Regions from separate parts of the Mesorhizobium sp. CA4 genome, predicted to be linked through region 2. Evidence: predicted binding sites of a transcription regulator. Region 2 holds the regulator's gene; the other holds the start of a gene.
The links. The regulator PhoB, encoded in region 2, activates phosphate uptake and scavenging genes when phosphate is short. The targets are predictions, from matches to a motif close to TGTCATNNANCTGTCAT.

Region 1: the regulator PhoB is predicted to act here: its motif matches at 3,204-3,220, upstream of LB528_RS03170 (acid phosphatase).

What each region holds. Positions count from the first base shown of each region.
Region 1 is NZ_JAIUHK010000003.1:30,443-35,458, reverse strand. Features, by position in the region: gene LB528_RS03190 (cupin domain-containing protein) at 1-57, opposite strand, end outside; gene petA (ubiquinol-cytochrome c reductase iron-sulfur subunit) at 370-930, shown strand; gene LB528_RS03180 (cytochrome b) at 947-2,248, shown strand; gene LB528_RS03175 (cytochrome c1) at 2,270-3,124, shown strand; gene LB528_RS03170 (acid phosphatase) at 3,264-3,959, shown strand; gene LB528_RS03165 (adenine phosphoribosyltransferase) at 4,153-4,698, shown strand; gene LB528_RS03160 (MaoC family dehydratase) at 4,741-5,016, opposite strand, start outside.
Region 2 is NZ_JAIUHK010000004.1:94,326-99,341, reverse strand. Features, by position in the region: gene xylF (D-xylose ABC transporter substrate-binding protein) at 1-105, opposite strand, end outside; gene LB528_RS04810 (ROK family protein) at 370-1,605, shown strand; gene phoB (phosphate regulon transcriptional regulator PhoB) at 1,767-2,456, opposite strand; gene phoU (phosphate signaling complex protein PhoU) at 2,473-3,180, opposite strand; gene pstB (phosphate ABC transporter ATP-binding protein PstB) at 3,201-4,004, opposite strand; gene pstA (phosphate ABC transporter permease PstA) at 4,001-4,852, opposite strand; gene pstC (phosphate ABC transporter permease subunit PstC) at 4,856-5,016, opposite strand, start outside.

The DNA.
Region 1 (5,016 bases), on a different contig from region 2:
GCCTATCCAGAGGTCGGGGGCGTCGGCCCAGCTGTAGCGTTCAATGACATACGCCATGACGGCAGAATAGACCGGGCCAGCAGCCGATGTCGAGGCGAACACCGGCCCGATTTCTCCCCGGATTTCCCGCTGTTCCACCCTGTCCGGCGGCCGGGGCGGGATGCATCGGCAACGGCCGCCGCGCATGCCCGCGACAATCTGCCCTTGTGGTCTCACCCCGCTGGACAAAAACGGGCCGCACGCATAAACCGAAAATCCAAATGCCGGAGGAATTCGCTAGCCTGTTCGCCATGCGCTGTCGGGCAGGTGCGATTGAGCGGGGACAAGGCTCGGCCTCCGGTTAGGAAGAGGCGAAAGGATCAGGCACCCGTGAGCGCAACCGACATCCACGATCCCAACCGTCGCGATTTTCTCTATGTAGCGACCGGCATGGCCGCCGTTGTCGGCGCTGGAGCCGTCGCGTGGCCATTCATCGACCAGATGCGCCCCGATGCCTCGACGCTGGCGCTTGCTTCGGTCGAGGTCGATGTCTCCTCGCTGCAGCCGGGCAGCTCGCTGATCGTCAAATGGCGCGGCAAGCCGGTGGTGGTGCGTAACCGCACCGAAAAGGAAATGAAGGACGGCGAAGCCGTCAATCTCGCCGATCTCAAGGATCCGATCGCGCGCAACGCCAACCTGCCGGCCGACGCGCCGGCGACCGACGCCAACCGCACCACGCCGGGCAAGGAAGCCTGGATGGTGATGGTGCAGGTCTGCACCCATCTCGGCTGCATCCCGCTTGGCCAGGAAGGCGATTTCGGCGGCTGGTTCTGCCCGTGCCACGGTTCGCAATACGACACCGCCGGCCGCATCCGCAAAGGCCCGGCGCCGGAGAACATGGCGATCCCGGTCTTCAAGTTCATTTCCGATACCAAGATCCTTATCGGTTGAGGCAGGGGACATTTCGATGAGCGAGGGACACTCGACCTATACGCCGAAGACCGGAATCGAGCGCTGGTTCGACGCCCGCATGCCGCTGCCGCGGCTGATCTATGACAGCTTCATCGCCTATCCGGTGCCGCGCAACCTCAACTACATGTGGACGTTTGGCGGCATCCTGTCGATCATGCTGGTCGCGCAGATCCTGACCGGCATCGTGCTGGCGATGCACTACACGTCCGACACCAATCTCGCCTTTGATTCGGTCGAGAAGATCATGCGCGACGTGAATTCGGGATGGCTGTTGCGCTATCTTCATTCCAACGGCGCTTCGTTCTTCTTCGTCGCCGTCTACATTCACATCTTCCGCGGCCTGTTCTACGGTTCGTACAAGGCGCCGCGCGAGCTTTTGTGGATCCTCGGCTGCATCATCTACCTCCTGATGATGGCCACCGGCTTCATGGGCTATGTGCTGCCCTGGGGTCAGATGAGCTTCTGGGGCGCCACCGTCATCACCGGTTTCTTCAGCGCCATCCCGCTGGTCGGTAACTGGATCCAGCAGCTTTTGCTCGGCGGCTTCGCCGTCGACGACCCGACGCTGAACCGCTTCTTCGCGCTGCATTACCTGCTGCCGTTCATGATCGCCGGCGTCGTCGTCCTGCACATCTGGGCGCTGCATGTCGTTGGCCAGTCGAACCCGACCGGCATCGAGGTCAAGTCGAAGACCGACACGGTCGCCTTCACGCCCTATGCGACCATCAAGGACGCGTTCGGCATGATCGTGTTCCTGTTCGTCTTCGCCTATTTCGTCTTCTATCTGCCGAACTATCTCGGCCACCCGGACAACTACACGGTCGCCAACCCACTGAAGACGCCGGCCCATATCGTTCCGGAATGGTACTTCCTGCCATTCTACGCGATCCTGCGCGCCATCACTTTCAACATCGGCCCGATCAACTCCAAGCTTGGCGGCGTGCTGTGCATGTTCGGCGCCATCGCCATGCTGTTCCTGGTGCCGTGGCTCGACACCTCGAAGGTGCGCTCGGCGGTCTACCGTCCGTGGTACAAGCTGTTCTTCTGGCTGTTCGTGGCCGATGCCATCCTGCTCGGCTGGCTGGGCTCGCAGCCGGCGGAAGGCAGCTACGTGTTCATGGCGCAGATGGCGACTTTGTTCTACTTCGCCTTCTTCCTGGTCGTCATGCCGGTACTCGGCCTGATCGAGACGCCGCGCAGGCTGCCGAACTCGATCACCGAGGCGGTGCTGGAAAAGAAAAAGGGCGGCAGCGGACATCTGGCAGGCATGACCGCCGCGCCGGACGCCAAGGGCTGAGAATCTGAGGGGATTTTGGGTATGAAGAAGATTCTCACCTCGCTGGCGCTGCTCGGCCTGGTGGTTGCGGGTACCGCTGCCATCGCCGCGGAAGAGCAGAACCCGGCCGCTCCGACGCATTTCCCGATCAACGAACCGAAGGAAATGAGCTGGAGCTTCGCCGGTCCGTTCGGCACCTATGACAAGGCGCAGCTGCAGCGCGGCCTCAAGGTCTACAAGGAAGTCTGCTCGGCCTGCCACTCGATGAACCTGGTGGCCTTCCGAACGCTGGAAGGGCTCGGCTATTCGGAAGCGCAGATCAAGACGCTGGCCGCCGGATACACCATCCATGACGGCCCGAACGATGCCGGCGACATGTTCGACCGTCCCGGCAAGCCGTCGGATCACTTCCCGGCGCCGTTCCCGAACGAGCAGGCCGCTGCTGCCGCCAATGGCGGCGCCGCGCCGCCCGACATGTCGCTACTTGCCAAGGCGCGCGGCGTCGAGCGCGGCTTCCCGCGTTTCATCTTCGATATCTTCACCCAGTACGCGCAGGGCGGCCCGGATTACATCCACTCGCTGCTCACCGGCTACGACCAGACGCCGCCGGCCGGCATGGTGATCCCGGAAGGCACGCACTACAACCCGTACTTCCTGTCCGGTGTGTCGCTGAAGATGCCGAAGCCGCTCTCCGACGGCCAGGTGACCTATGACGACGGCTCGCCGCAGACCGTCGACCAGTATGCCCGCGACGTCGCGGCCTTCCTGATGTTCGCCGCCGAGCCGCATCTTGAGGAACGCAAGAAGACCGGGTTCCGCGTCATGGTCTTCCTGCTGCTCTTCGGCGCGCTGGTCTACATGACCAAGCGCAGGGTGTGGGCCGACGTGGCGCACTGAGGCGCCGTTGACCGGAAGAATTTGAAAGGGCGCCACAGGGCGCCCTTTTTGCATTTCGGTACGCGCTAACTGCGGGCTATGTCACATGGCCGTCATTGCGCGTGGCGATCCTGCCTTGCTTCATCAAAGGATCGCACCCATGAAAAGATATGCATCGCTCGCGGCCGGTTTCCTGCTGCTTGTCACCGGATATGCCGCCCATGCCGACGAGGCGCAGCCCTTCCTCACCAGCAAAGACATCGACCTGACGATGATCCTGCCGCCGCCGCCCGCCAACGATTCGGCCGAGACCAAGGCCGAGCTCGGCGAGGTGCTGACCCTGCAGGTGACGCGCACGCCGGAAATGGAAAAGCGAGCCATCGCCGATGCCGAAGAGAATGTCTGGCGCTTCGCCGATGTCATGGGACCGAAGTTCAACAAGGAAACGCTGCCGAAATTCGGCGCCTTCTTCGATCGCGTCGTGGCGACCGAAGGGGCCGTCGTCGATCCGGCTAAGGATGTCTGGAAGCGTCCGCGCCCGCATCAGCTGAGCGATCTGGTCAAGCCGGTCGTGAAGCTGTCGAACTCCGGCTCCTGGCCGTCTGGCCATGCGACGGTCGGCACCATGATGGGCATCATCCTTGCCGACATGGTTCCGGAAAAGCGCGCTGAGATCATGGCGCGCGCGGCCGAATTCGCCCATAACCGCGTGGTCGGCGGCATCCACTATCCGTCCGACATCGAGATGGGCAAGATCTCCGGCAGCGTGATCGCCGCGGTGCTGCTCAACCGTCCCGATTTCAAGGCCGAGTACGAGGTGGCGCGCTCCGAGCTGCGCTCGGACCTCGGCATGTAGCCGCACGGTAGCGCCTGTATTTCGAAGGGCCCCTTCGCGGGCGCCCTTTTCGTTTTGTCCGAGGCCGGTCGGTGCCGATCCTTTGCCGGATGTGCTTGTCTCTGGCTCGACATCGCGGTAGCCCTTGTCGGTCGCGTCGGGCAGCAATGGCCGACGCCGCCACATCCGACAGCCGGACACGCGGAAAGCCTCGATGAAATCCTCCCTAGAAGACACGCTGCTTGCGGCTATCCGCACGATTCCTGACTATCCGAAACCCGGCATCCTGTTTCGCGACATCACCACGCTGCTTGGCGACGCCCGCGCCTTCCGGCGCGCCATCGACGAGCTGGTGCATCCCTATGCCGGGCTGAAGATCGACAAGATCGCCGGCATCGAGGCGCGCGGCTTCATCCTCGGTGGCGCCGTTGCGCACCAGCTTTCGGCCGGCTTCGTGCCGATCCGCAAGAAGGGCAAGCTGCCTTACGAAACGGTGCGCGTGGCCTACAGCCTCGAATACGGGCTGGACGAGATGGAGATGCACAAGGACGGCGTCTCGCCGGGCGAGAAGGTGATCGTGGTCGACGACCTGATCGCCACCGGCGGCACGGCGGAAGCGGCGGTGAAGTTGCTCAGGCAAATCGGCGCCGACATCGTCGCCGCCTGCTTCGTCATCGACCTGCCGGATCTCGGCGGACGCAATAAGCTCGAAGCGCTCGGCGTGCCGGTCAGGACGCTGATCGGGTTCGAGGGGCATTGAAGAGCTTTCCCTCATCCCACAAGGGGAGAAGGGAGAGGCTCACTATCCCACCTTCACCAGAACGGCGCTGTCGAACTCGATCACCTTGTCGCCAGTCGAATCGAACCCTTCCGAACGCAGCGTGAGCAGATTCCAACCCGGACGCCCGGCGAGCGGGCGGTGCGCCTGCGCGGTGCGCGTGAAAGTCACGGTCTCGCCGGCATAGACCGGCTTCAGCCATTTCAAATTGCGGAAGCCGGGCGACGGGCCGAATTCGGGCTGCGGGCCGGGGTCGGTCCAGCGCACGCCCTCGGTCTCCATGCGCTTTTCGAGATTGTA
Region 2 (5,016 bases):
ATTCGACCACGACACGCCGATCACCTTGTCCTTCGCCTCGGCGACCGACGCCAGCGTCAGCGACATGGCAACGCCCGCCAGAATGGCGGCTGCGAATTTCTTCATGATATCCTCCCTGCGCCGTGCGGCGCGACCCTGACTGGCCCGAAGGCCGGCACAGAGGCTTTTTTTCGAGCCTCAAAAAAATATTGGTCCAGCAAAACGACCCTGTCAACTGCGATTTTGATGGGTTTTGATGGGTCCAGGCATTTTTTCGACGTCCGCAATAATAATGACATGGACCTTGGCTTCTGCCACAATCCCTAGCGTGTCAGCGACAGGCCATGGCATCATCACAAGGCCGCGATGACCGGGAGGACGTGCAGGACAATGTCGGTCGGAATCCGTCACGACGATTTGCGCCGGCGCAACCGCGCCATGGTGATTTCGGCGGTGCGCCGCGCCGGCCAGCCATCGCGGACGGAGATTGCCGCCACCACCGGGCTCAGCCACTCGACCATTTCGGCGATCTCCGCCGATCTGATCCAGGAGGGCATCCTCGCCGAAAGCAAGGCCAGCGAGCCGACGGCGTTGAAACGCGGCCGGCCGCAGGTCGGCCTGGCGCTGAACCCCGAAGCCGCCGCGGTGCTGACCGTGGTTTTGTCGCTGAACTTCCTGTCGGTTGCCGTCATCGACTATGCCGGCCAGGTGGTTTCCGAGGAGCAGCATCGCCTGGACACGCTCGTCATGCCGCGCGATGAGCTGATCGGCGAATGCATGGCGATTGTCCGGCGCCGGCTGCAGGATCCCGACCTCGACGTGGGCAGCGTCGCCCGCATCGCCATGGGCATTCAGGGCATCACCGATACCCATTCACGCGCCATGCTGTGGTCGCCGATCACGCCGCTGACCGATATCCCCTTTGCCGATCTCCTCGAGAAGGAATTCGGCATCCCGGCCACCACGGAGAACGACTGCAACATGATGGCGGTGGCGCTGCAGTGGCGCGATCCCGAGCGCTATCGCGACGACTTCATCGCCATCCTCTTGTCGCACGGCATCGGCATGGGCCTGGTGTTGAAGGGCGCGCTGTTCACCGGCACGCATTCCTCGGGCGGTGAGTTCGGCCATATGATCCATCGTCCGGGCGGAGCGCTTTGCCGCTGCGGCCGCCGCGGCTGCGTCGAGGCCTATGCCGGCAATTATGCCATCTGGCGCAGCGCCATGGGCATAAGCGAGGATGCCACGCCGACCGATGTCGGCGACGCCGACATGCGCGCGCTTGCCGCAAAGGCGCGTCAGCAGGATGGCCCCGAGCGCGAGGCCTATCGCCGGGCCGGCGAGGCGCTCGGCTTCAGCCTCGGCAGCCTGTTCGCCCTCATCGATCCGGCGCCCGTCGCCATGGTCGGCGTCAGCGCGGCCGCCTTCGACCTGATCGAACCGGCGCTGCGCGAGGCGATCGCCCAGACGGCCGGCGGCCAGCACTCCGAATCGATCTCCTTCGACACTGAGCCGAACGAACTGCCGCTGATCCGCGAAGGCTGCGCCATGCGCGCGCTGACCTTCGTCGACCAGGAGATTTTCGCGCCGGGAGGCCAGGCAAGAGCGGGCAAGCACGTCGAATAGCGGCGAGCCAGATGCCGGGATACGCTGAGATTCAGGTCAGGCCGAGTCGAGAATGGTGGGTTCCGAGAACCGGAACGGAGCGTACCTTAGGCACGTGAGTACCGGAGGCGCAGGAAGTCGCCGTTCGCCGGCCGGCCTCACCTGAATCTCGGCGTATCCCCCTAATCTTCCCTGATCGCGTAACCCGCCCCGCGGATGGTGCGGATGACGTCCGGCATGCGGCCGTTGTTGACGGCCTTGCGCAGGCGTCCGACATGGACGTCCACGGTGCGCTCGTCGATATAGATCGTCTCGCCCCAGACATTGTCGAGCAGCTGGCTGCGCGAGAACACGCGACCGGGGTGGCGCATCATGAATTCGAGCAGGCGGAACTCGGTCGGGCCGAGCCTGATCTCGCTCTTCTTGCGGTAGACGCGGTGCGACTCGCGGTCGAGCACGATGTCGCCGACCTTGAGCACGCTGGACAGCACCTCCGGCTTGGCGCGGCGCAGCAGCGCCTTGACGCGCGCCATGAACTCCGGCGTCGAGAACGGCTTGACCAGATAATCGTCGGCGCCGGTCGAGAGGCCGCGCACGCGGTCGCTTTCTTCTCCGCGCGCCGTCAGCATGATGATCGGCAGCCGCTCGGTCTCGGGCCGCATCCTCAGACGCCGGCAGAGCTCGATGCCGGAAACCGCCGGCACCATCCAGTCGAGCACGAGCAGGTCGGGAACGTTTTCCTGAAGGCGGATTTCGGCCTCGTCGCCGCGGGTCACCACTTCGACCTGGTAACCCTCGGATTCGAGATTGTAGCGGAGCAGCACCCCCAGCGGCTCCTCGTCCTCCACCACCATGATGCGTGGCGCGATCATCTGGCAGTTACCCCTGTCAGGCCGCCGGCGCCGACATTGCCGTCTCGTCCTGCTTGGGGCGGTTGGCGGGCAATTGCGTGCCGGTCAGCACATAGTAGGCGTTCTCGGCGATGTTGGTCACATGATCGCCGATGCGCTCGAGATTCTTGGCGCAGAACAGAAGATGCGTGCAAGCGGTGATGTTGCGCGGATCTTCCATCATGTAGGTCAGGAGCTCGCGGAAGACGGATGTGTATTTGACGTCGATGCGCTCGTCGTCGTTGCGAAGCTTGGCCAGCGCCGTGGCGTCGCCCACCGTATATTCCTGGATCACGGCCTGGACCTGGATCAGCACCATCTGCGCCATGGAATCGATCGAATGCGTGAGGTCGCGCGGCGCGGCGCTGACGCCGACCGAGCCGACGCGCTTGGCGATGTTCTTGGCGAGATCGCCGATGCGTTCGAGGTCACCCGCCATGCGGATCGAGCCGACCACGTTGCGAAGATCATCGGCCATCGGCTGGCGCTTGGCGATCAGCGTAATGGCGCGGTCGTCGAGTTCGCGCTGACGCGCGTCCATGATGGCGTCGTCGGAGACGACGCGCTGCGCCAGCGCATTGTCGGTCTCGAGCAGCGCCCTGGTCGATGCGCCGACCATGGAGGCGGCGAGATCGCCCATGTCATTGATGAGCCGGCTGATCTGCCTCAGATCTTCGTCGAAGGAAGCGACGGTATGTTCGGCCATGATGATGTCCTCGTATGAGCTCAGCCGAAGCGGCCGGTGATGTAGTCCTGGGTGCGCTTCTCGCGGGGCGAGGTGAAGATCTTCTCGGTCCGGTCGAACTCCACCAGCTCACCCAGATACATGAACGCCGTCTGCCGCGACACGCGCGCCGCCTGCTGCATGTTGTGGGTGACGATGACGATCGTGTAGTCGACCTGCAATTCGTCGATCAGTTCCTCGATCTTGGCGGTCGACAGCGGATCCAGCGCCGAGGCCGGCTCGTCGAGCAGGATGACCTCGGGCTTCACTGCCACGGTGCGGGCGATGCACAGGCGCTGCTGCTGGCCGCCCGAGAGGCTGAGGCCGCTGGCGTTGAGCTTGTCCTTGACCTCGTTCCACAGTGCCGCGCGCTTCAGCGCCTGCTCGACGCGGCTGTCCATCTCGGCCTTGCTGATCTTCTCATAGAGCCTGACGCCGAAGGCGATGTTTTCGTAGATCGACATCGGGAACGGCGTCGGCTTCTGGAACACCATGCCGATCTTGGTCCTGAGTAGGTTGAGGTCCTGCGAGCGGTCGAGGATGTTCTTGCCGTCGAGCAGCACCTGGCCCTCGGCGCTCTGCTTCGGATAGAGCTCGTAGATGCGGTTGAGCACCCGCAGCAGCGTCGACTTCCCGCAGCCCGACGGGCCGATGAAGGCCGTCACGCTGCGCTCGGGCAGGGACAGGTTGATGTCCTTCAGCGCTTTCGACTGGCCATAGTAGAAATTGAGGTTCTTGACCTCGATCTTGGCCTTCTCGACGGTCGTCTCGGCTGCGTTCAGGTCGGTGGACAACATCGGTTTCATCTGTCCTCTCTGCGTCCGGTTAGGCTGCGGGCGATGATGCTCAACCCGAGAACCGTCAGGGTGATTATGAGTGCGCCCGTCCAGGCCAGCTGCTGCCATTCCTCGTAAGGGCTGAGAGCGAACTGGAAGATGGTCACCGGCAGGCTGGCCATCGGGGCATTGAGATTGCTCGACCAGAACTGGTTGTTGAGCGCGGTGAAGAGAAGCGGCGCCGTCTCGCCGGAGATGCGGGCGATCGCCAAAAGGATGCCGGTGACGATGCCGGACAGCGCCGCGCGGTAGGCGACCGAGCGGATCACCACCCAGCGCGGCGCGCCGATGGCGGTACCGGCTTCGCGCAGCGCGTTGGGCACGAGATTCAGCATGTCTTCGGTGGTGCGCACCACCACGGGGATCACCAGGATCGACAGGGCGACGGCGCCGGCGATCGCCGAGAAGTGCCCCATCGGCCGCACCAGCAGCTCATAGACGAACAGGCCGATGATGATCGACGGCGCCGACAAGAGGATGTCGTTGATGAAGCGCACGATCGTCGTAAGGCGTGAGAAGCGCCCGTATTCGGCCATGTAGGTGCCGGCCAGCACGCCGATCGGCGTGCCGACGACGATGCCGATGATCGTCATGACGATGCTGCCGTAGATGGCGTTGAGCAGGCCGCCGGCATCGCCGGGCGGCGGCGTCATTTCCGTAAACACGGCCGGCGACACCCCGGAAAGCCCCTTGTAGAGCAGAGCGCCGAGGATCAGCGCCAGCCAGGCCAGGCCGATGCCCGCTGCGGTCACGCACAGCGTCATCATCACGGCATTCTTGCGTTTGCGGCTTTGGTGAAGCGATTGGGCCGTCGACATCGGTCAGGCTCCCGTACGGCTATCGATGCGCAACAGCATGCAGCGTGCGAGCGCGAGGATGATGAAGGTGATGATGAACAGGATCAGGCCGAGCGACACCAGCGAGGATGTGTAGAGGTTGCCATCGGCTTCGGTGAATTCGTTGGCGATAGTCGCCGAGATTG